One region of the Pseudoalteromonas sp. SR43-2 genome, then DNA from elsewhere that is predicted to be linked to it. Evidence: predicted binding sites of a transcription regulator. Region 1 holds the regulator's gene; each other region holds the start of a gene.

Region 1 (8,336 bases):
GCTTTCATATCTGTCCTTAGTGATTAAGTTTGTAAATAATATCAATTCACTTAATTAAGTGATCTATTTTTAGGATGGAAAAACGTCTTGATAGCTAGGCAAAAAATTCGCTACTTAGTTGTTCTAAATGAGAATTTTTTAACACAGGTGCGACACATTTAGCCCCGCAAAATAATTAAGTATTATTGCGTATTGGTACAAACTAGCAGATACAAAATAGATACCAGCTGAATAAAGTTACCTCTTTTGAAGAAGTAAATTTGAAGCTGTTTATTAAACAGAGACTCTACATTTTTGGTTATTTAAAATGAGCAGGTAAGTTATGAAGTTTATTAATGATTTTGTTGTGGGGTGAGATTACATTAGCTAAACGAAAAAAGCCTGGGTTTGCTATAAATAACAAACCCAGACCAATAAATTTCTAACTAAAGGTCGCGTTACAAAACCTTTTTATAATTAAAGACCTGCACGCTCTTTAATTACTGCAATAAGCGGTGAGCTGGCAAAATTCCCTTCAGCCCAAGCAATATCAGCACCATCTGTTAACGCACTTTTTGATAAGTTTTTAACTATATACTCACCAGTATCTACTGCATTACTAGCAACAGCATGACGTAATAAGTTATTACCATTACATTGTACTGCATCATAAATATTACGAATTTTTACACGAGAGCTTTTAAGCTTGCTGCGTAATCGGTTTTTATCGTCTGCCGCAATATATTCACAAATAGATACTGCTAATTGATCTTCAGCATTTACAGGTGCTGTATACGAAAACGAACTAACAGCTACAACGGCAGTAAGTGCAACTAGCTTTGGTAATTTAAACATGACAAACCCTTTATAATACTTTGTTCTTATATAGACTATCGAATATTATATCAATCTATCAAAATTTACGCAATAATGTTAACGTTCTTTATATAAAGTTACGAATTTATAACTAGATAAATTCTTGTCATCCGGATGGTTTTCTTGCTCTTCTTTCACGTACCAATTAGCAACTTTATTGTAATCAGGAAACTGTGTATCGCCTTTAACATCTAAATCAATAAAAGTTAGATACAGGCGCTCTGCTTTTGGTAAAAATTGCTCATAGATATTACCACCACCAATAATCATTACTTCTTCAGCAGTAGCAACGAGTTCTAATGCGGCATCTGGCGTAGTTACTACTTCAATACCCTGTGCAGTATATTCGCTGTTTCGAGTAATAATAATATTACGGCGCCCAGGTAATGGACGGCCTATAGACTCAAAAGTTTTACGACCCATGATCACAGGCTTACCCGTAGTGACCTTTTTAAAATGCTGAAGATCTGCAGGTAAATGCCATGGCATTTTATTATCTAGACCAATTACACGGTTATTTGCCATTGCTGCTATCATTGAAATTATCATAATAAACACCTAGTACTTTATTCTTAAACAAAGAAAAAGGAGCATAAGCTCCTTTTTAGTAAATTCTATTTAATTAACGCTCGTAGACAACTTCTACGTCGTAATCATCTTCATCCCAGTCATCCCAATCATCATCATTGCCCTTACCTTTAGTGGCTTTTTCATGATAGGTATCCCACTTAAATTCAACTTCTTCATCTTCCACTTGTACAAACTTCTCTTTAGGCATGCTATCAAGTAGTGTCATTATGTTGTGGATTAATGGTTGAGTGTTAAGTTTATTAATTGCTGAAATGTGATAGATATTTTCAGTTTCGCCCAGCTCTTCTGCAATCGATTCGCATAACGCTTTTGCTTCATCCTCTGGTAATAAATCTATTTTGTTAAATACTAACCAGCGTGGCTTCTCAGCTAATTTAGGGCTGTATTGGTGCAGTTCGTTAATAATCGAAAACGCATTATCAACAGGGTTTGAACCATCTACCGGCATTACATCAATAATGTGTAATAACACACGACAACGCTCTAAATGTTTCAAAAAGCGAATACCTAGGCCTGCGCCATCAGATGCACCTTCAATTAGACCCGGAATATCGGCTATAACAAATGATTTATTTGCTTCAGGACGTACTACACCTAAATTAGGAATAAGCGTCGTGAATGGGTAATCAGCTACTTTTGGTCTTGCTGCAGATACACTGCGGATAAACGTAGATTTACCGGCATTTGGTAATCCAAGTAAACCAACATCAGCTAATAATAGTAACTCTAATTTTAAGTTACGTACTTCACCTGGTGTGCCTAATGTTTTTTGACGAGGTGCTCGGTTAGTACTTGATTTAAAACGCGCATTCCCCAAGCCGTGGAAACCACCTTTTGCAACCAAAATTCGTTGACCATGTTGCGTTAAATCGCCAAGTCCCTCTTGGGTATCAACATCCATGATGCGCGTGCCTACAGGCACCATAACAAATAAGTCATCAGCTTTTCGGCCTGTACAGTTACGGCTACGACCGTTAGTACCACGTTCAGCTCTATGGAAGCGCTCAAACTGATAATCAATTAAGGTATTTAAGTTTTCATCAGCTTGTAGATAAACACTACCACCGTCTCCACCGTCACCGCCGTCTGGTCCACCATCTGGAACATATTTTTCACGACGGAAAGACACGATGCCGCTGCCACCGTCTCCAGCTTCTGCGCGAATTTCTACTTCATCTACAAACTTCATGATTACTCACTTTAGGGATTGGCTTGTTTAATAACTCTATTATATACCCAAGCCAGCACAAATGCAGGCTTGGGTATATATTGGCTGACTACAAAACAAAAAACCCCGCAAAGGCGGGGTTTTTAACTACCTTACTGATTACTCAGTTACGATAGTTACGTATTTACGGTTTAAAGGACCTTTTTGTTCAAACTGAACTTTACCATCTGCTTTTGCGAAGATAGTGTGGTCTTTACCGATACCTACGTTAGTACCAGGGTGGAAACGAGTTCCACGCTGACGAACAATGATGCTACCCGCTAGAACTGATTCGCCACCAAAACGCTTAACACCTAGGCGTTTGCTTTCTGAATCGCGACCGTTACGAGTACTACCAGCTGCTTTTTTATGTGCCATTTCTAAGTACCTCTAATTAAGCGCTAATGCTAGTGATTTTAACTTCAGTGAACCATTGACGATGGCCCATTTGCTTACGAGAATGCTTACGGCGTCTAAATTTAACAACCTTAATCTTCTCACCGCGACCATGTGAAACAACCTCAGCTGTTATCTTGCCACCGTTTACGACCGGTACACCGATCTCGATTTTCTCACCATCAGCAACTAAAAGTACTGAATCAAATTCTACTGCCGCACCAGTTTCAACGTCTAATTTTTCAAGACGAATCGTTTGACCTTCAGTCACACGATGCTGTTTACCACCACTTTGGAAAACCGCGTACATAATTAACTCCGTCTGTGCACCCTCAAATCGGCGCAACTAAAATATTCTTCGATAGGGCGCGAAGTTTACGCTAACGCGAAATAACTAGCAAGCCTATTTTGTAATTAAAATGAATAAAAAGTAGCTGCTTTGAGAGCAATTCAATATTTACCCCATTTTATATTAATTGGCCCTTTTGCCAAGCGCTTTTTAACTCTTAGCCGAAATAAATTAATGTACTCAAATATGACCCTCACAGCTCAATATCTAAGCACACCATAAACTGTATATTGATTATCAATTAATCAGTTATCTTGGCTAATTCAGTCTAAATTAAGTACTTTAATAGTGTTTTTTCAATCAATCGTCACAAAATATCGAGCTAGTGCATTTTTTGTTGTACAATCTGCGCCGTTCACACATAAAAATTGGCTCGGAGATCAATGGATATAAAAGCTATCCAGGCGTTAATCGAAAGCGATATGAATGACGTCAATCAACTTATACATGCGCAAATGCGCTCAGATGTGGCGTTAGTTAATCAGCTTGGTTTATATATAGTTAGCAGTGGCGGCAAACGCGTTCGTCCAATGCTGGCTATTTTAGCAGCCAAAGCGCTCGGTTATCAGGGTAAAGATCACATAACACTTGCAACAATTGTTGAGTTTATCCATACAGCAACGCTATTGCATGATGATGTTGTAGATGAATCAAACTTACGACGTGGCACGCCTACAGCAAATGCTGAATTTGGTAATGCTGCTAGCGTATTGGTTGGTGACTTTATTTACACTCGCTCATTTCAGCTTATGGTTGGCCTTGGAAAAATGCAGATTATGCAAGTACTTGCCGATGCAACAAACATTATTGCTGAAGGTGAAGTATTGCAGCTGATGAACTGCAATGACCCAGATACGACTGAAGCCAGCTATATGCAGGTTATTTACTCTAAAACGGCTAAATTATTTGAAGCAGCTACAGGCCTTGCTGCCATTATCACAGAGCAAGACCAAGCGACACTTGATGCACTAAACCTATACGGTATGCATTTAGGTACTGCGTTTCAACTAGTAGATGACGTACTCGATTACAATGCAGATGCTGAGCAGCTAGGTAAAAACATTGGCGATGATTTAGCTGAAGGCAAACCAACCCTTCCGCTTATTTATGCTATGCAACATGGTAGCGAGCAGCAAACACAGCTTATTCGTGATGCAATAGAGCACAGTAATGGTATGGAGCATTTAGAGGAAATTTTAACTGCACTAAAACAAACTAATGCGCTTGAGTTTACAATGCAAAAAGCAGAGCTTGAGGCCGAAAAAGCCATTGCCTGTTTAGACTTTTTAGCTGAGTCTGACTATAAGCAAGCACTTATAAGCCTTGCCCGTATTGCGGTTGACCGCGACCACTAGTTTTAACTAGTTACACAGTGTGACATTAATTCTGAGCAATAAAAAAGCCTGCAAATGCAGGCTTTTTTATATACCAATTTTATCAAAACATTAAGCATTCTTTCGGGCTAAATAACTCATTAGCTGCGTTAAATATTATTTATATAGAACAACTATACATCGTAGTATTTGCCTTGCTAACGAGCTATTTATCCATCGTAATAACTGCTCATTTATTTAATGCTATTGGTATCGCTCAAACCGGCTATTACGCCATGAAATCAACACCTTCTTTGATGTCTTTTTTCAGAGTTTCAAGCATGTCATTTTTTGCTTTTGTTTCAAATGCGCTTAGTTCGCCGTAAGAAAGAATTTCTTCTACTCCGTTTTTACCTAAACGTACTGGATGTGCAAAGTACTCTGCATCGCCATTTTCAACAGCAACGTAAGCGTAATCTACAACTTCTTCACCTTGTAGGCCTTTAACTAAAGACATACAAAAACGAGCTGCAGCAGCACCCATAGATAGCGTAGCTGAACCACCGCCTGCTTTAGCATTTACAACTTCAGTACCCGCATTTTGGATTCGTGGAGTAAGTGCAGCAACTTCTTCATCAGTGAAAGAAACACCTTCAACTTGAGAAAGTAGAGGCAGAATAGTTGTGCCTGAGTGACCACCAATTACTGGTACTTTTACAGTTGCTACGTCTACGCCTTTAAGTTCAGCAACAAATGCTTCTGAACGAATAACGTCAAGCGTAGTAATACCGAATACGCGTTTAGCGTCGTAAGTACCTGCTTTTTTGAATACTTCAGCAACAATTGGAACTGTGCCATTTACTGGGTTAGTAATAATACCTACTAACGCTTTAGGACAGCTGGCAACAATGCCTTCTGCTAACGTTTTGATGATGCCAGCATTTACATTGAATAAATCAGCACGATCCATACCTGGTTTACGCGGCATACCCGCTGGGATAAGAACGATGTCAGAGCCTTCAAGCGCTTTATTTAAATCGTCTGCGCCAAAGCCTGCAACTTTAACATCTGTTGGGATGTGAGAAAGGTCAACCGCAACACCTGGTACTACTGGTGCAACATCATAAAGTGATAATTCAGAGCCAGCTGGTAAGCCTGTTTTTAATAATAAAGACAACGCTTGGCCGATACCGCCTGCAGCACCTAATACAGCAACTTTCATTGGAATTCTCCGTAATTTGAGGTAGGAAACATTTGTGGCTCTTAAGATAATGAAATTAGCGACTAAAAACAAATTTATCCTGTCTATTTCAAGTATATTTTCGACCATAGTCGTAAACTTATGTGATTTAACGCATCAAACTGGCAAGTTAACTAAACAACTGCTGCATAATTATTCATTTTTGTGTAGAATTTGCGGCATAAATAACAAAAACGAATAAAGACTATGCAACCACAAGATAAACAAGAAGCACTGGTAAAAGCATTTAAATCACTATTAAAAGAAGAAAATTTTGGCTCTCAAGGCGAAATAGTTGATGCGTTAAAAGATCAAGGTTTTGACAATATAAGCCAAAGTAAAGTTTCACGCATGTTAAGTAAATTTGGCGCTGTACGTACACGTAATGCCAAGCAAGAAATGGTTTACTGCTTACCTGCTGAAATGGGTGTACCTACGGCTAAAAGCCCATTACGCCAATTAGTAATCGACATTATGCACAACGAAATGATGATCATCATTCGTACCAGCCCAGGTGCTGCTCAGCTTATTGCACGTTTATTAGATTCATTAGGTAAAGCAGATGGCGTACTAGGAACAATTGCAGGCGACGATACTATTTTTATCGCTCCGGCTAAAATATCTGAAATAGATGTAACACTTGAACGCGTTCGCATTTTATTTGATACGGTTTAATAGCAAATTAAATTTGTTTTAAAAACCCTATTGAAGGGGCAAAGAAAGCAGAGCCCATATCGGCTTGGGTAAAATCAAGCCAGTGGTCGTAGCAATCCCCTTCCCCTAAACGACTATTAAGTACTTTTTCAAACGCGGTGCCCGTACAAGCGCATGTAATTGATAACATTCCCTGCTCATACACGTCGCCATAAGGCATGCTTTGATTTAATAGTAGCGGTTGTCCGTGTTCGTCTTTTAGCTCACTTCGCGAAGCATGGCTGGTTTCGACCGCTGGGGTAATTAGCGTGTTATCAAGACGCGTACGTCCCATTATTTGCTCTTGCTCACTCAATGATAAGTGCTGCCACATAGTTAAATCATGTTTATAACGTTGAACATGAATATAACTCCCCTGATCTTCAAAGCTACCAGGGTTGCTGATTAAAGCCGTAGCGCGCTTTTTTCTTCCATGTGCGGTGTCGCCACCATAAATAAAACCGTTAAAATCACGACCATCTAAAAAGCGAAAATTCCGAATTTGCTCCACCAGCTCTACATCGGGGGCAAATAATTTTAAAATTTGCAGCGCAAATAAATGGTTAACATCTTCACGGTCAGAGCGAATTTGCACAAATAAATCGCACGGTTGTACGCTCATTTGGTGATCGCTATGGGTTATATTGGGAAAGCTCTGTAATTCGCTTGGAATGTATTCAGGGAGGATATGCGGCCAGTATTGCGCACCAATAGCAACCATACAAGAGAGCATTGATTCTGAAAATTGATCGCTAAACTCTTCTTCTATAGCGCTTACTTGTTTTAACTTTGCGCGAAGTGATTCGTCTTGACCATCAAACACATTAAAAAATAAGTGCAAACCGTGTAAGTTTGCTTCAGCACAAATCCCTGATTGCGCTTGCGCCATTGTTATTCCTTAGTTTTACAGATAAAAACACAGCGAATAACAAATTAATTACGATTCGAAAAAATTCACCGTGTGAGGTTTTATTTTTATTATAACCTGATCATTATTTTCAAATGACTGGCCATATTGTGCAGCAACTTCAATTTCTTGTTCATCAATAACAAGCGAATAAACATACGCCGAACCAATAAAGCGACGACTTATGATTGTAGCTCGCTTGCTGAATTTGTCACTTTGGTTATCTGCCACTAATTCTATTTGATGAGGGCGCACATATATAAGCCCTGCACTTACATTATGCTTACTCTCAACATAAGATTCGACTAAACCAAATGGTGTTTTATATTCAGTTGCGGTTAACACTTCTGCGCTTAAGTATATGCCCTGACCCAGAAACTCTGCAACCTCCTTTGAACACGGAGCTGCAAAAAGCTGCTCAGGCGTGCCTTGTTGCTCAATTTTACCGCGATGCATAATGGCAAGTGTATCTGAAAACGCAAACGCCTCTTCTTTTGAGTGTGTAACAAACACAGCAGATACTTGTGTTGCCTTAATAATTCGACGTATATCGGCGATTAGTTCAAAGCGTACTTGTGTATCAATGTTTGAAAAAGGCTCATCAAGCAATAACAAACTAGGTTTATAAGCTAATGCACGAGCGATAGCGACGCGTTGCTGTTGGCCACCCGATAACTGATGTGGAAACCTGTCAGCACAGCCAATTAAATGTACAAGCTTAAGCATTTCATCAACGCGTTGCTGCTTTTGAGCTTTACTCATTTTACTAAGCCCAAATGCGATAT
Region 2 (8,336 bases), on a different contig from region 1:
TCTGCAGACTCTACTTCATCGATGCTTATACCTTGCTCAGGTAGTTTAAGCGCTAACATATCGCGCAAAGTCGCTATTGGACGATTATTAACTAAATCAGCGTACGCACTGTAGTCCTTATAATCACCTGAACGAACCGCTTTTTGCAGGGTTTGAATAACATCTGGATTATAAGCATGATACTCACCACCGTGAACGTACTTAAATAAACCGCCGTGGCTTAATAATTTACGCTTACTTAAAGCAAGTTTGTGCAAACTTTGCTGATCTTCATCAAAGTCAGTAAAGCATGCACCTTGTATACGACTTGCAACGCCTTTAAAGCACATTTCAATAATCGCATCAGATAATCCCACCGCTTCAAACAACATTGAACAACGATAAGACGCAACCGTACTTATGCCCATTTTAGACATAATTTTGTATAAGCCTTTATTAATGGCTTTACGATAAGCAAGGGTCACTTCGCAATACGACTTATCAATAATTTTGCTGTCGCTCATCGCAACTAACGATTCATACGCAAGGTATGGATAAATTGCCGTAGCACCAAAACCTAATAGCACAGCAAACTGGTGCGCATCTCGCACGCTGCCAGTTTCAATGATAATATTTGATTCACAGCGCAAGTTGTTATCAACTAAGCGTTTTTGTACCGCACCTACAGCCATAGCTGCTGGAATTGGTAAATTTATTACATCAAAGTTACGGTCAGTTAAAATAAGCATGATACAGCCCGCAGCTGCTTTTTCTTGTGCTTGGTCACAAATACGCGTAACCGCGTTTTCTAAACCCTCTTCAACTGTGTAGGTAATATCAATTTTACAGTAGCTGTAGTGCGCTTCATCAGCATTTAATAGCTGCTGCATGTCTGCGTACATTAAAATTGGTGTATCAAACTGTAGGCGCTTAGCGTGGCCCGTTGTTTCGTTAAATACGTTTTGCTCACTACCAATACAGGTTGCAAGCGACATTACATGGTTTTCACGTAGTGGATCGATAGGTGGATTTGTTACTTGCGCAAATTTTTGGCGGAAGTAATCATAAAGTGAACGATGCCCTTCACTAAGCACAGCAAATGGCGTGTCATCACCCATTGAGCCTGTCGCTTCTTGGCCGTTTTCACCCATTACACGAATAACGCTATCAAGCTCTTCGTTGGTATAACCAAACATTTTTTGATATTTAGCTAGCGTTTCGTCATCAAATGAGCGATTACCAGCGTCTTGCTCAGTAAGTTCTTCAAATGGAACTAAACGTTTAACGTTTTCTTCAAGCCATGACTTGTAAGGATGGCGAGATTTTAAATCCTGATCGATTTCATCCGAGTGCCAGATTTTGCCAAGTTTAGTATCAATAACTAATAATTCACCTGGACCAACACGGCCTTTTTCAACCACTTCATCGGCAGTGTAATCCCAAATACCCACTTCTGATGCAAGCGTAATAAAACCATCTTGTGTAATTACATAACGTGCTGGGCGAAGTCCATTACGGTCAAGGTTACACGCCGCAAAACGACCATCCGACATAACAATACCTGCCGGGCCATCCCATGGTTCCATATGCATAGAGTTAAAGTCGTAAAATGCACGTAAATCGTCGTCCATTGCACGGTTTTTTTGCCATGCAGGCGGAACGAGCATACGCATAGCGCGGAATAAATCCATGCCGCCAGCTAAAAATAGCTCAAGCATATTATCTAGGCTTGATGAATCAGAACCGGTTTCGTTTACAAACGGCGCTGCGCTTTGTAAATCAGGAATAAGCGGTGACGCAAACTTATAAGAACGTGCGCGTGCCCACTGGCGGTTACCTTCAATAGTATTAATTTCACCATTGTGTGCTAAATAGCGGAAAGGTTGAGCTAAAGGCCAACGCGGCTGAGTATTAGTAGAAAAGCGCTGATGGAAAACACAAATCGCACTCGTCATACGAATATCAGCTAAATCTAGGTAAAAATTAGGTAAATCCGCAGGCATCATTAAGCCTTTATAGATAGTTACCAAACCAGATAGACTTGCGATATAGAAAGCTTCATCATCAACAATGCGCTTTTCAGCGCGGCGGCGTGCTACATATAAGCGACGCTCTAAGTCTTTAGAACGCCAACCTTCTGGCGCGCTAACAAAAATTTGTTCAAAACCTGGTAATTGCTGTACAGCAATAGGACCCAACATAGATGGGTCGGTTGGTACAACACGCCAACCTAAAATATTTAGCGTTTCTTTTTCTAATTCTTCGCTAAGTATTTGTTTTGCAGCTTGTGCTAAAACAGGGTCTGAATTTAAAAATATCATACCCACTGCGTAGTTTTTGCCTAAGTGCCAATTATGTTCACTGGCAATTGCACGGAAAAAGCTATCTGGTTTTTGTAATAATAAACCACAGCCATCACCTGTTTTACCATCGGCAGATATACCGCCACGGTGCTGCATGCGATCAAGCCCCGTAATAGCAGTACGAATAAGCCTATGACTAGCTTGACCATTAACTTGGGCTATTAAGCCAAAGCCACAATTTTCTTTTTCTAACTTTGAGTCGTATAACATAGACCCCTCCCCTTGCTGCACTGTTAGCGTGGATGAACTGCTCGACGATTTGCTAACAGACGGACAAAACTAGCCTCTATCTTAAATAGAGTCAATAGCACTTTGAATACATATTCACATTCTTGAATATTTCTCACTTCATAGCAAGATTTCTTTTTATCATTATTTTTAACATTTAGCGTTATTTTAACCACTATTTTTTCATGACACTGGTGTCAAGTTTAACATATTGTAAAAAACACAAGCGCCCAAAGTTGCAGCTTACGTAAACGTAAAGGTAAATAAAAGTGAATAAGTATTCAACTCATGAAGGGCTATTCAGTTAACATTTAGATAGTTTTATGCTATTTCATTACTTTAATGGCTTAACATCCCCGATTATTGCTGCTCATTAGTATAGTTATGAAAGTTCATGTCCTTTTTTGTACATTAATAGTGAATTTTTATTTAAGGCGGTGTCCGATGCGGACATAAAAACTGTCCGCGGACATCATTTTCAAGAACAAAAAATAAAAAGCACTTTAATATCAATGTGATAATAGTTGGCATATTAATCGTATAGCTTTACATATAATCGCTAATTGGAATTACCATGTTTACTCTAAGCTTATTTTTGCTCTCTCCTATTGCCGCCATTTGCACAGCAGCTTTATTAATGCTGTGCGAAAAATACATAAAAGCAATGTAGGGGGAATTAAATGATTAAAGATACCAGCGCACAAGACGTACAAGTAAAGGCACCTATAAGCTATAAAAAATACGCGATCATCACTGCGGTTATTTTCATTGCAGCCTCTACAATTGCTTATATTTTTTTAACTAACCATAGCGCTAAAAGCTCTATTAGCCGCTCAAAAGTACAGGTTGCAAAAGTACATGTTAAAGCGCTCATTCGAGATATTGCCGCCAGTGGTAAAATTGTTGCTGCTAATGCTCCTAAAATCTACAGTCCAGAACGTGGATTTATAGATTTAAAAGTAAAGGCCGGCGATACAGTAAAGCAAGGCAACACACTTGCCCTGCTGCAAAGCCCTGAGTTAACTAACGAATTAAAGCAACAGGAGTCTGTACTTAAAAGACTACAAGGCGAGCAGCAAAGGCAGCATTTGCAAGCAAGACGCCAAACACTCACTTTAAATAAAACACTCGATATGGCACAAGTTGAGCTTAATGCCGCTGAGCGCGAAAATCGCCGGGCGCAGTTATCAATTCAAAAGCACTTAATTAGCCAAATTGATCTTGAAAAAGCAGTTGATGATTTATCCCGAGCTAAGCTCTCATATAAACATGCACAACAAGAGGTATTGCTTGCCAAAGATACGCTCGCCTTTGAACTACAAGCTGCTAAAAGTGATGTGACCCGCCAACAACTTATCGTTGATGATTTAATCAGAAAAGTAAGCAACCTATCTATTAAGGCTACCGTTACTGGGATCGTGGGTAACCTATTAGTGCAACAAAAAGCCGCAGTGACGCAAAGCCAACCTCTTATGACTCTCGTCGACTTAAGCAATTTCGAAGCGGAACTTCAAGTACCTGAAAGTTACGCCAACGAATTAGGACTCGGTATGGAAGTAGAGCTTAAGTTAGGCAATGAAACAGTGATGGGGAATTTATCCGCCATATCACCAGAAGTTAATAATCGTGAAGTAACAGCACGCGTCCGGTTTAAAGGTGTTACTAACAACATCCGTCAAAACCAACGCTTAACTGCACGTATTTTACTCGACAACCGAGAAGGTGTAATGCAGGTAAAACGCGGCGCTTTTATGCAGCAAGGCGGAATTTTTGCTTATAAGGTAGAAGGCAATATTGCAAAGCGTATACCTATTACAATAGGCGCTACCAGCATTAATGCGGTTGAGCTTTTAAGTGGACTAAAAGAAAACGATGAGATTATTATTTCAAGCTACAGCGACTTTAAGCAAGCCAACACGATTTTATTAAATTAAACAGACGTTCTCAACCAACGCTAAAAATAATTAGGAACAACCATGTTACAAATGAACAATGTAAGTAAAGTATACCAAACAGAAATGGTACAAACCCATGCGCTTCGAGACTTTAACCTGCAAGTAAACGAAGGCGAATTTATTGCTGTTACCGGTCCTAGCGGCTCAGGAAAAACAACCTTTTTAAATATTGCAGGTATGCTCGAGCCTTTTAACGAAGGTGAATACCTGTTGGATGGTGTTAATGTTGGCAGCCTAAACGATAACCAACGTGCTGATTTACGTAATCAAAAAATTGGCTTTATATTCCAAGGCTTTAATTTGATCCCCGATTTAAATTTATATGAAAACATAGAAGTTCCTCTTCGCTATAGAGGGATTAAAGCAAATGAGCGAAAACGTCGAATTGAGCAATGCCTTGAACAAGTTGGTTTAGCATCTCGCGCTAAACACTTACCTCAACAACTCTCTGGTGGTCAACAACAGCGTGTTGCAATAGCACGTGCGCTTGCCGGTGAACCTCGTTTTTTACTTGCCGATGAGCCAACAGGTAACCTTGACAGCTTAATGGCTCGCCAAGTTATGGAGTTACTTGAACAAATCAATCGCGACGGTGCCACTATTGTAATGGTAACGCATGATAGCGAATTAGCCCGCCGTGCTCCGCGTAATATTCAAGTAGTTGATGGGCAACTTGCCGACTTTACACTTTATCAAGGCGCGCAAACTATAAAAACAGCATCGGGGGTTTAACTAATGTTTATTCATTATTTAGATTTAAGTTGGCGCAGCTTCAAGCGCACCCCACTGGTTAGCTTTTTAATGGTACTGGCCATTGCGATAGGTATAGGCATAACAATGACCAGCCTTAGTGTTTATCACATGATGTCGGCCGATCCTATCCCAGAAAAAAGCAGCCAACTTTACAGTGTGCAATTACAAACAATGGACGATGGTAGTACGTGGTGGACAGAAGATAACATGCCACTGCAACTGACCTATCAAGATGCTGAGAACTTATTAAACGCACCCATGCCAGAGAAAAAAGTGGCTATGATGCGTACCGGCTTTTCAGTTTATCTAGACTCCGACAAAATAAAACCTTTTATAGGTAATGCTCGCATGACAACGCCTGACTTTTTTAGCATGTTTAATTTGTCATTTTTATACGGGGGGGCTTGGAGCAAAGAGCAAGAAGACTCTGCCGCACCTGTGGTTATTATTACCCAAGAGATAAACGATAAACTATTTGCTGGAAAAAACTCTGTCGGAGAACTGATTTACTTAGATGATGCAAGCTATCAAGTAGTTGGTGTTATTAACCATTGGCCTCTCAATATTAAATATTATGATTTAAACAACGGTGCATTTAATCAAGTAGAAGAGTTATTTATGCCCTTTAGCTTAATAAAGACAAAAGAGCTAGTAAGTTGGGGCAATAGCAATGGATGGAAACACGAAAACACACCAACCTTTGCAGATAAACTGCAATCTGAACAAGTATGGATCCAGTTTTGGGCAGAGCTAAATACGCTTGAACAAAAACAAGCCTATCAAAATTACTTATTAGCCTATATGCAAGAACAACAAAAACGTGGTCGATTTAATCGTAAAGAACTTGAGTATAAACTTCGCGATGTAAACCAATGGATGCAATACAACAACGTCGTCACCGAAGACAATAAAATTTTAGTGGGCCTGAGCTTTATGTTCTTAGGTGTCTGCTTAGCCAATATTTTAGGTTTACTTTTAGCTAAGTTTTTACGCAGAGCGCCAGAAGTAGGTGTAAGACGTGCATTAGGTGCTAGTAAAAGGCAAATATTTTTACAGCACTTAGTTGAGGTTGCCATGCTTGGCTTTATAGGTGGCATGCTAGGAATTGTACTAGCACAACTTGGTTTAATGGGCGTAGGGCAAAGCTACGACTACTATGAAAACTTAGCGACAATGGATTTAACCATGCTATTGAGCGCTCCATTGATTGCAATTACAACCTGCATTTTAGCTGGTTTGTACCCAGCTTGGTTAGTGTGTAAAACCAATCCTGCTATTTATCTTAAGAGCCAATAAGGAATGTCACAATGTTAGAAATAAAACCTATATTTAACGCCTTATGCCGCTCAAAGGTGGGCGCTGTATTACTACTAATTCAAATTGCAATTACCACAGCTATAGTCAGTAACGCTGCATTTATTATTCAAGATAGAATTAGCTATTTAAACCAAGAAACGGGCTACCCTGAGCAAGATATATTTAAGTTTAATGTAATGACCTTTGGTACTGATATTAACTTAAGCCAGCAGTTTGAGCTTGATGAAAGCATGCTTAGAAAAATGCCAGGCGTAGTTGATGCCGCATTAAGCAGTAGTATTCCGCTATCAGGGGGTGGCAGCGCTTCGAGCTTTAATTTAAAACCTGCTCCACAAGAAGGCCTAAGTGTCAGGACCGCTTATATTTTTATAGATGACCACGCAATTAATACCTACGGCGTTAACTTAATTGCAGGGCGAAACTTTACCGAAGATGAAGTGCTCGTTACAAACGAAATTACACAAAAGCGCACCAACGTCACTATAGTCACTAAAGCCTTACTTGATGAGCTCTACCCTGATGGAGATGGTTTAGGAAAGATAGTTTATTTTGGTGACCTACCACTTAAAGTTATTGGCGTGATCGGAAAAATGAAAGGCCCGTGGCTCAAAGACAGTAAACCCGATAATCTTGCGTTTATTCCTTATATTAAAGCAGCAAGTTATGCACAAGTTGCCGTTCGTACTAAGCCTGGTCAGCGAGCAGCTGTAATGAAAGAAATAGAAAATGCTATGCTCGAAAATTACAGCAAACGCGTTATTAACAACATTAAAGGGCTTGATGAATTAAAAAATGAGTATACCGCTCAAGATCGCCTAATGATGCGCATGCTCATAGTATTAATCACTATTTTAGTGCTTATAACCGCTCTCGGTATTTTTGGCTTAACCTTATTTAATATTAGCAAACGTACTAAGCAAATTGGTACACGCAGAGCACTTGGCGCAAGAAAGTCAGCTATTGTTAGCTACTTTTTAGTAGAAAATGCATTAATTTGTAGCCTAGGTTTAGCCTTAGGGGTAGTAACAGCAATACTACTTGGGAAAATGTTAATGCAGTATTTTTCTGTAGCCGCACTACCGCCAAGTTATATAGCCGTTACCGCCATTGCCGTATTTTTAATGAGTTTACTTGCAGTATTAGCGCCGGCTAAACGCGCTGCTAATATTTCGCCCAGTATCGCAACTCGCACTATTTAATAATATGTAAATCACTATGCTACACTGCTTAGTAAGGCAGTGTAGCCATTAAAAAATTATAAAAATAACCTATGACTCATAAAATACTCATTGTTGATGATAACCAAGCAGTACTCGACGCACTTTCATTGTTGCTCGAGATCCACGACTTTTCGGTAGTCACTGCAACAAATCCGTTTGATGCTCTGCAAATAGTTCGCTATCAGCGAATTGAGCTTGTAATTCAAGACATGAACTTTACCAGTGACACGACCTCTGGTGAAGAAGGTAAAGCCTTGTTTTATGAACTACGAGAAATAAACTCACACCTCCCTATTATACTTATTACAGCCTGGACCGAACTTGCCACCGCCATTGAGCTTGTAAAAGCCGGTGCTGCTGATTACTTACCAAAACCCTGGGATGATGCAAAACTACTAGTTTGTATCGGTAACTTAATAGAGCTAGGCAGTGCTAAAAAAATAGTGGCGACACATAATCGCCACCAACAAGAACGTGAAGGTACATTTAAAAATGCAGACCTTGCTGGGCTAATATTTAAA
Region 3 (8,336 bases), on a different contig from region 1:
CTTCGTATTGAATACCGTTTTTTAGGCCAAGTTCAAAGTCTTGCTCAAGGCCTACTAAGCGCATTGCGATGAGCTCACCTTTTTTTATAGAGTAGCGCGTTGCAAGCTTAACTTTACAACCACTTAAAGATATATCTGAGGTGCTAGCAGCAATGTTCTTTTTATCTTTGTAATCAATCGTTACTTTTATTGAGTAATTCATCCGTTCTTCACGGCGGCTCTCGTAAGAGGCAAACTTAATTACTTCAGTGTTTAAGTTATTTTCTAACTCTTGTAACTCTGATTTTTCGGCTGCTTGTTTTTGTAATACGCGGTGGTTATTTTCTGTATTCATTACGGCTTCGTAAACAGCTAAGGTGTATTCACCATGTTGTTTAAGCGCTTTTTCAAACACTTCAATGGCTGTGTCATCCATAAAGTGTTGCTTGCCGTTATGCTCATATGGTTTTACTTGGCCTGTCACTAATCCACGAAGATCAACAAAACGTGCCACTGGCTGAGATAAACGCGACATTTCCATTTTCATTAAAAATTGCTCAGGTTTAGTTAACCCTGCGGTTTTTGATTTGAAAATTAGATCAAATTTAGCGTTGCCTAAATATGTTTTTAACTCATTCACGAGGTCTTCGTGTTTGAGCATTATGTCATCAGCCATTTATAAAACCATCACCGTCTAATTGAAAAAGTAGGTATACTGTTAAGTCCATTTATTAGAAGTTCAATAAACGTTAAATCGCGCTATGTTATTAATATAGGTACGATTATTTGAGTTACTACTGTTTAGCTCTTGTTATGTATGTGTTATTTGCCATTTTATTGGCAAGTTACTTTAAACTATTACAAAGCAAAAAGTATGCCCTAAATTATAGCTAAAAAGAAACACCATGTGTATTTATTGATTGTGACGCTAGATTTTTAAGCAGGCAAGAGTTTGTTGCTAAGTAAATGCCTGAAATGGCAAAATAAGCGCTTAATAGTAAGAATTTTTTTTAATTAAAGAATAGTAGGTAAAGTTATCAATGGCTAAAGCGGCAAAAGTAGAATTTGTTTGTACCGAATGTGGCATGAACTATCAACGTTGGCAGGGTCAATGTCGCTGCGGTGCGTGGAACACATTAGCGGAATTTAAGCCTTCAGCAGGGCACAGTAAAAAAGCATCAATACGAGCGAACGTTGGTGGTTATGCTGGTGGTGTTGGTGGTGGCTCTAAAAAAATCAATGATATTGCTACATCAGAGGCTGAAAAGCAGCTAACTGAAATCGGCGAGCTTGATCGCGTACTAAGCGGCGGGGTGACTACTGGCTCTGTTAATATAATTTCGGGCGATCCGGGGGCGGGTAAGACAACTTTGCTATCTGACTTAGTGGCGAGAATGTCACAACGGATGCCGTCACTTTACTGTACGGCAGAAGAATCTTTATCGCAGTTTAAAAACAGGGTAAATCGTTTAAAGTTAAGCTATAACCCGGAAGAGCTTTATTTACTTTCAGAAACGAGCGTTGAAACCATCATCGAAGAGCTCGAGAAAAATAAAATTAAGTTTGCTGTTATTGACTCTATTCAAGCTGTTGTAACCGATACGGCAAATGGTAGCCCAGGTTCGCCTTCGCAAGTAAAAAGCGCCGCCCAAGCATTAACTCAGTACTGTAAGCAAAATGATGTAACCATGTTCATTATTGCTCACGTAAATAAAAATAACGAAATAGCAGGCCCTCAAACACTTGTACATATTGTTGATGCGCTTTTACACATAGATACCAACGATGGGCAAATACGAACCCTTAGGGCAAATAAAAACCGCTTTGGTGATATTGATACTGTTGGCATTTTTAAAATGTGTGAACGTGGGATGTTAAGTGTTGATAATCCAAGTGAAATATTTTTATCGGGTTCAACCACTGACTCACCTGGCTCTACTATTACCTGTATTCGTAAAGGGAATCGTAATTTATTGCTTGAGATTCAATGTTTAACTACCGAAACAGAAGCTGAATTTCCGCAGCGTGTTTGTGTTGGTTTAAATATGAATCGTATAAAAATGCTGACCGGTATATTACGTAAGCATACTAAAACTAAAATATTTCACGATACGTTTTTTAATATTGTGGGTGGTTTAAGAATTGATGAGACAGAAACCTGCATCGATTTAGCATTAGTAACCGCGTTACTTAGCAGTTTAAACGAATTTGTTGTACCTCGTACCACGTGTATTATGGGAGAACTTAGCTTAAACGGCGATGTACGCCCAATAGACAGTGGTGTACCGCGTGTTAAAGAGGCTGCACAACATGGTTTTACAGAAATATATATTCCATTTCGCAATTACCATAAATCGATGGAAGGGCTAGGCGCTAAAATTACCCCTGTAAAAACCGTACATGAGTTACTTAGTTTGATTAATTAACACTTATCGGTGATGTTCTTCAGTGTTACTCTTAAGTTGAGACACTTTATAGAAAGAATTAAATAAGGAAATGACATGAAAAAATTAGTTATAGTTGCAGCTCTTGTGGCCGCAGGCGTGGGTGGTGTTAGTTACGCAAACTACGTAGCAACTCAAGAAGTGCGTGCAGAAGTAGATAAGCAACTTGCTTTAGTAAGCGAGCAAACTGGCGCTACATTTAAATACGCTGGTTTATCGGCAAGTGTTATTTCAAAGAGTGTAGAAATAACAAACATGGAAGTAATAAGCCCTGAAGGTGACAATGTTGCTAATATTCAAAGCATTGAAATAACTGGCTACGAGCCGGATAAAATATCACCACATACATCATTTGATGTAAAAAGCTTTCAGTTTGATAAAAGCTTCGTATCAAAATTACCAGCTGATACAAACGAAATGTTAGCGTCGGCAAGTTACGATTTACATTCATCACTTGATTACGATGAAGAGTCTGGCAATAGTGATGTAGTAGTTAAGCTTGATGCAAAAGACATTGTTAGTTTTAATATGGATATGGGTTTAGCTAATTCAAAAGCGTTAATGGATGCTTCATTAGCTATTAGCAAGGCGCAGCAAGAAGCGGGTGATCAACCGCTGACGTATGAACAGGAATTACAGCAGCAAACACTTGTTATGCAAGCAATGAGTAAATTAGAGCCGCGTAATGTTAGCTTTGCCTTAAATAACCAAGGTAAATTAAAAGATTTACTATCAAGCGAGCTTGAAAAGCAAGGTATGACGCTTGAGCAAATGGAAATGACGCTAGAACAACAGTTACAACAAGCTCCTGTAACTGAAGATATTGCAGAGGCTTTAACTAGCTTTGCGAAAGGTTTAAATTCATTCAGTGTGTCTGCAAAGCTACCTGAAGGTAAAACTATGATGGAAATTAACCAACAAGTTATGATGCTAGTAGGGCAACCTGAAGAACTAGTTAAGTTTATTAACTTAGAAGTTAAAGGTGATTAGGCCTTAGTTCTGTATTAATAAAGGCGCCAATTGGCGCCTTTATTGTAATCTTATTAGCTAAAGCAATTTGCTTTTATAAGATCAGTGATTATTTGTTGTGATGGTTTTATTTTTTCCATAGCTAAAAATTCATCAGGCTGGTGTGCTTGGTTAATTGAGCCTGGGCCCATTACAATCGTTTCACAACCGAGTTGCTGGATAAACGGCGCTTCAGTGCAGTAATTTACCGCGACCGCTTTTTGCCCCGCTATTTTTTCAGCCATTTTTACTAAAGCACTGTCGGTGCTACCACTAAATGCCGGTATTGGTTCATGTAAATCAATAACGCTCACCGCATTTGGGTATTGCTGATTTATCTCTTTCGTTGCATCGAGTACTAATGCTTGTAGTTCTTGTACACTTAAACTTGGTAATGGGCGCATATCTATATGCATTTCACAGCAACCACAAATTCTATTCGCGTTATCGCCGCCATGAATATTACCTAAGTTTAATGTTGGATAAGGGATTTCGAAGTGGTTTATTGAATACTTATGCTTTAATTGTTCTTTTAAGATCATCAATTTTGTAATCACTTTATGCATTACTTCAATGGCGTTAAGACCACGTTCGGGATCGGAGCTATGCCCAGAGCGACCAACCACTCTTATTGCTGTACTCATATGGCCTTTGTGCATAAATACTGGCGTCATATCAGTAGGTTCGCCTATTATACAACGCGCAGGTTTTAAATTCGGGTGCTTACATATTTGTTGTGCACCAGCCATCGTTGTTTCTTCGTCGGCGGTGGCAAGGATTAAAATAGGCTGAGTTTGCTGCTTTTCATCAAGTTCACTAATCGCTTGTAATACAAAAGCAAAAAAGCCTTTCATATCAATACTTCCTAGCCCATACAATTTGTTATCGAGTTCGGTAAGTTTAAATGGATTATGATTCCAACGACTGTCATCAAAAGGCACTGTGTCGGTATGACCAGCTAGCATTAATCCGCCATCACCTTCTCCGCGTTTTGCTAATAAATTATAGCGCCCTTTACCTCCTTCTAATTCTATAATTTCACACGTAAAACCGATTGTTTCGCACCAACTGGCTAGGAGTTCGATTACGTTTTTATTGCTCATACACAGGTTGTCTTCAATAGCACTAATAGAAGGGGCTGCAATCAATTGTTGGTACATGGAAATAAACGAAGGCAAAGGCATAAAAAAATCCAAAATTATTATTCAATTTAATTGCATAACAATATAAAAGTATTTATGATGAATATCAATTCACTTTTTAAGCATAAATATATTAAAAGTAACGCCATGAAAATAATGCGACGATAATCAAAATTCATTAATAAAAAAGACTTAATTAGCGTCTAAGCTAGTTTAAGCGAACATTATAGATAAGTAGTAATTAATTTTAAGATAACGAGTAACAAATGAATGTAGTGATTATTGGCGCAAGCGGATACAGCGGCGCAGAGTTAGCAAGTTTAGTTGCTAAGCATCCAAACTTAACTTTAACAGACTGTTATGTATCTGAGGGTAGCTTAGATAAAAATAAATTGCTAAGTGATTTATACCCGGAGCACCTTGGCTTACTAGACTGCCCTTTACTTCCTCTTAGCGTATCAGCTTTTGATGACATTCAAAGTGATGCTGATTACGTATGCTTATGTACCGATCACAAAGTAAGTGTTGATCTAGCGCCGCAATTTTTAGCTATGGGTAAAAAGGTATTTGATTTATCCGGTGGCTATCGTTTAGCAAGCAATGACGACTACGTTACTTACTATGGTTTTGAGCATCAACATCCAGAGCTTTTAAATGAAGCGGCTTACGGTCTAGCTGAGTGGAACCATGATGCTATCGCTAATGCAAAGCTAATTGCTGTTGCAGGCTGTTACCCAACAGCAGCGCTTAATGCGCTAAAACCGCTTAAGCAAGCAGGCTTATTGAGCAGCGAAAGTATTATTATTAATGCGGTTTCGGGCGTTACAGGCGCAGGGCGTAAAGCCAGTGTAGGAACACATTTTTGTGAAGTGTCGCTTGCACCTTATGGTTTGTTTAACCATCGCCACGGCCCTGAAATTGAACAACACCTTGGCCACAAAGTGTTGTTTACACCGCATCTAGGTAATTTTCCGCGCGGTATTTTAGAAACTATTTATGTACAGCTTAAGCCAGGCGTTACCAAGGAAAACGTTGCATCGGCTTATCAAGTACTTTCGAGCGAGCCATTAATTCGTTTATTAGGCGATAAAGTACCTTCAATTAAAGGTGTAGCTAAGCAGCCATTTGTTGATATTGGCTGGCAGCAACAAGGAACGCAGTTAATTGTGATGTCTGCTATTGATAACTTATTAAAAGGCGCTGCTGGACAAGCTTTGCAGTGTATTAATATTTCTATGAATTTAGATCATACCACTGGATTAAAAGGAGCGTTTTAAATGAGTAAAAAAACGTGGGTAATTAAACTAGGTGGTGCAGTACTTAATACAGAAAATGCAGCAAAAGCGTTGTTTGATGTATTAAATGAGCAAACAAATGATGAATTTGTCATTGTACATGGCGGTGGCGCTTTAGTTGATACATGGTTAAAACAAGCGGGTTTTGCCAGTGCTAAACACCAAGGATTACGTATTAGCCCAGCAGAGCAAATGCCTTATATAGTCGGAGCACTCGCAGGTTGCGCTAATAAACAATTAATGACTCAAGCTATTAGTGCTGGGCACAAGCCTGTTGGCTTAAGTCTTTTTGAGGCAGGTGTTACTGCCACTCAAAAGCTAAAAGCGCTTTGCTTAGTGGGTAAATGTAAAAGCAACGACGATTCTATTGTTAATGATTTACTCAAAATCGGTCGCCTACCCATTGTTAGCTCTATAGGCTTTGATGAGCAAGGGCTTTGGTACAACGTAAATGCAGATGAAGCAGCAGCGGCTATTGCTAGTAACTTAAATGCTGAGCTTATTTTTATGACGGATGTTGAAGCAGTGCTTGACGAAAATAAACAGCCGTTACATCAACTTGACACAAAACACATTGATACTTTAATTACAAATGGAGTAATTGTGGGCGGGATGGAGGTCAAAGTTAAGACCAGCCTTCACGCTGCCCAACATTTACGACGCGGTGTGTATATTTCCAGCTGGCAAAAGCCAGAAAATTTAACTGCTCTGCTGCAAGGCGAGCATGTCGGAACAAAGATTACACCATAGGTTTATTATGTTTGAGAATTTTTTAACGGGTTTAGAATTAGACCAAGAAGGCGCACTTAATTTATTAAAGTTAGCGCAAGATATAAAAGCAAAGCCAGAAAAATACAGCCAAGTATTATCGGGTAAATCAATCGTAACATTGTTTGAAAAACAAAGTTTACGTACTCGCTTATCGTTTGATATAGGTATTAACCGCCTTGGTGGCCATGCAGTTTATTTAGATCAGCAAAATGGCGCTATGGGTGCACGTGAATCAATTAAAGATTTCGCACTTAATATTTCTACTTGGGCCGATGGTATTGTTGCGCGCGTAAATCAGCACAGCACATTAACTACATTAGGTGAATACGCATCAGTACCGGTAGTAAATAGTTTGTGTGATTTATACCACCCATGCCAAGCTCTTGCTGATTTTTTAACGCTTCAAGAAGTTCACGGCGATGTGAGCGAGCTTAAAGTAGCTTACTTAGGTGAGGGCAATAATGTAACTCATTCATTAATGCTTTTAGCGGCAACGCTTGGCACTGATTTTGTTGCCGTAACGCCAAAAGGTAGCTCGCCTGATTCGCAAATTCTTAAAAAGGCTGAGCAAATAGCAGCAATGAATGGCGCATCAGTAATGGTAAGTGACCGTGTTGAAGCGGCTGTGGGTGCAAACGTTGTATATGCAGATACATGGGTATCAATGGGTGATACAACACCGCTTGAGCAAGTTAAAGAAAAATATATGCCTTATCAATTAAATCAGGCATTGCTAGATCAAACAGGTGCAACTACGGTATTACATTGCCAACCGGCACACCGTGAATTTGAAATTACCTCTGAGGTAATGGATGGTCCAGCATCGAAAATTATTCAACAAGCAGAGAATCGCATGCACGCGCAAAATGCTTTGCTAGTTACATTACTAAATCCAAATTTTGTTAAGGAACACCTATGAGTTCAATTAAAAAAGTCGTTTTAGCCTATTCAGGTGGTCTTGATACATCGGCTATCGTGCCATGGTTAAAAGAAAACTACGGTTGTGAAGTTGTTGCGTTTGTAGCGGATGTAGGTCAAGGCGCAGAAGAACTTGAAGGCGTAGAAGCTAAAGCAATCGCTTCAGGTGCTTCAGAATGTTACGTAGTTGATTTAAAAGATGAAATGGTAAGTGATTACATTTATCCAACACTTAAAACGGGCTCGGTTTACGAAGGTACTTATTTACTAGGTACGTCTATGGCGCGTCCTATTATTGCTAAAGCACAAGTTGAAATTGCACGTAAAGTAGGTGCTGATGCACTTTCTCATGGTTGTACTGGTAAAGGTAATGACCAAGTTCGTTTTGAATCATGTTTTGCAGCCCTTGCTCCAGATTTAAAAGTAATTGCGCCATGGCGTGAGTGGGACTTATCGAGTCGTGAATCATTACTTGATTACTTAGCAGAGCGTGACATTCCGTGTTCAGCATCAGCTACAAAAATTTATAGCCGTGATGCTAACGCTTGGCATATTTCGCACGAAGGTGGTGAGCTTGAAGATCCATGGTGTCAACCAACTGAGCAAGTATGGACTTGGACTAACTCTCCAGAGCAAGCACCAGATAAATCAGAACTAGTAACTTTAAAAGTTGTTGAAGGCGAAGTGGTTGCTGTAAATGGCGAAGAACTTAAACCATATGACTGTTTAGTTAAATTAAACGATATTGCATCGCCTCATGGCGTTGGACGTGTTGATAT

The links. Region 1 encodes ArgR, which controls arginine synthesis, uptake and breakdown. Its sites were predicted from a motif close to ANTGAATANNTATTCANT; they were not measured.
Region 2: the regulator ArgR is predicted to act here: its motif matches at 2,654-2,671, upstream of gltB (glutamate synthase large subunit).
Region 3: the regulator ArgR is predicted to act here: its motif matches at 4,672-4,689, upstream of argC (N-acetyl-gamma-glutamyl-phosphate reductase).

What each region holds. Positions count from the first base shown of each region.
Region 1 covers NZ_JACJED010000022.1:61,563-69,898, reverse strand. Annotated here, with positions in the region: gene galU (UTP--glucose-1-phosphate uridylyltransferase GalU) at 1-8, opposite strand, end outside; gene H5120_RS16905 (DUF3718 domain-containing protein) at 457-834, opposite strand; gene folA (type 3 dihydrofolate reductase) at 913-1,404, opposite strand; gene cgtA (Obg family GTPase CgtA) at 1,478-2,635, opposite strand; gene rpmA (50S ribosomal protein L27) at 2,774-3,031, opposite strand; gene rplU (50S ribosomal protein L21) at 3,048-3,359, opposite strand; gene ispB (octaprenyl diphosphate synthase) at 3,782-4,753, shown strand; gene mdh (malate dehydrogenase) at 5,001-5,933, opposite strand; gene argR (transcriptional regulator ArgR) at 6,159-6,626, shown strand; gene H5120_RS16865 (Dyp-type peroxidase) at 6,634-7,533, opposite strand; gene H5120_RS16860 (ABC transporter ATP-binding protein) at 7,582-8,336, opposite strand, start outside.
Region 2 covers NZ_JACJED010000002.1:242,801-251,136, forward strand. Annotated here, with positions in the region: gene gltB (glutamate synthase large subunit) at 1-2,552, opposite strand, end outside; gene H5120_RS02690 (efflux RND transporter periplasmic adaptor subunit) at 3,251-4,504, shown strand; gene H5120_RS02695 (ABC transporter ATP-binding protein) at 4,547-5,257, shown strand; gene H5120_RS02700 (ABC transporter permease) at 5,261-6,574, shown strand; gene H5120_RS02705 (ABC transporter permease) at 6,586-7,794, shown strand; gene H5120_RS02710 (sigma-54 dependent transcriptional regulator) at 7,866-8,336, shown strand, end outside.
Region 3 covers NZ_JACJED010000001.1:279,545-287,880, forward strand. Annotated here, with positions in the region: gene H5120_RS01350 (PilZ domain-containing protein) at 1-655, opposite strand, end outside; gene radA (DNA repair protein RadA) at 1,020-2,405, shown strand; gene H5120_RS01360 (hypothetical protein) at 2,481-3,413, shown strand; gene argE (acetylornithine deacetylase) at 3,467-4,615, opposite strand; gene argC (N-acetyl-gamma-glutamyl-phosphate reductase) at 4,840-5,850, shown strand; gene argB (acetylglutamate kinase) at 5,851-6,618, shown strand; gene H5120_RS01380 (ornithine carbamoyltransferase) at 6,626-7,558, shown strand; gene H5120_RS01385 (argininosuccinate synthase) at 7,555-8,336, shown strand, end outside.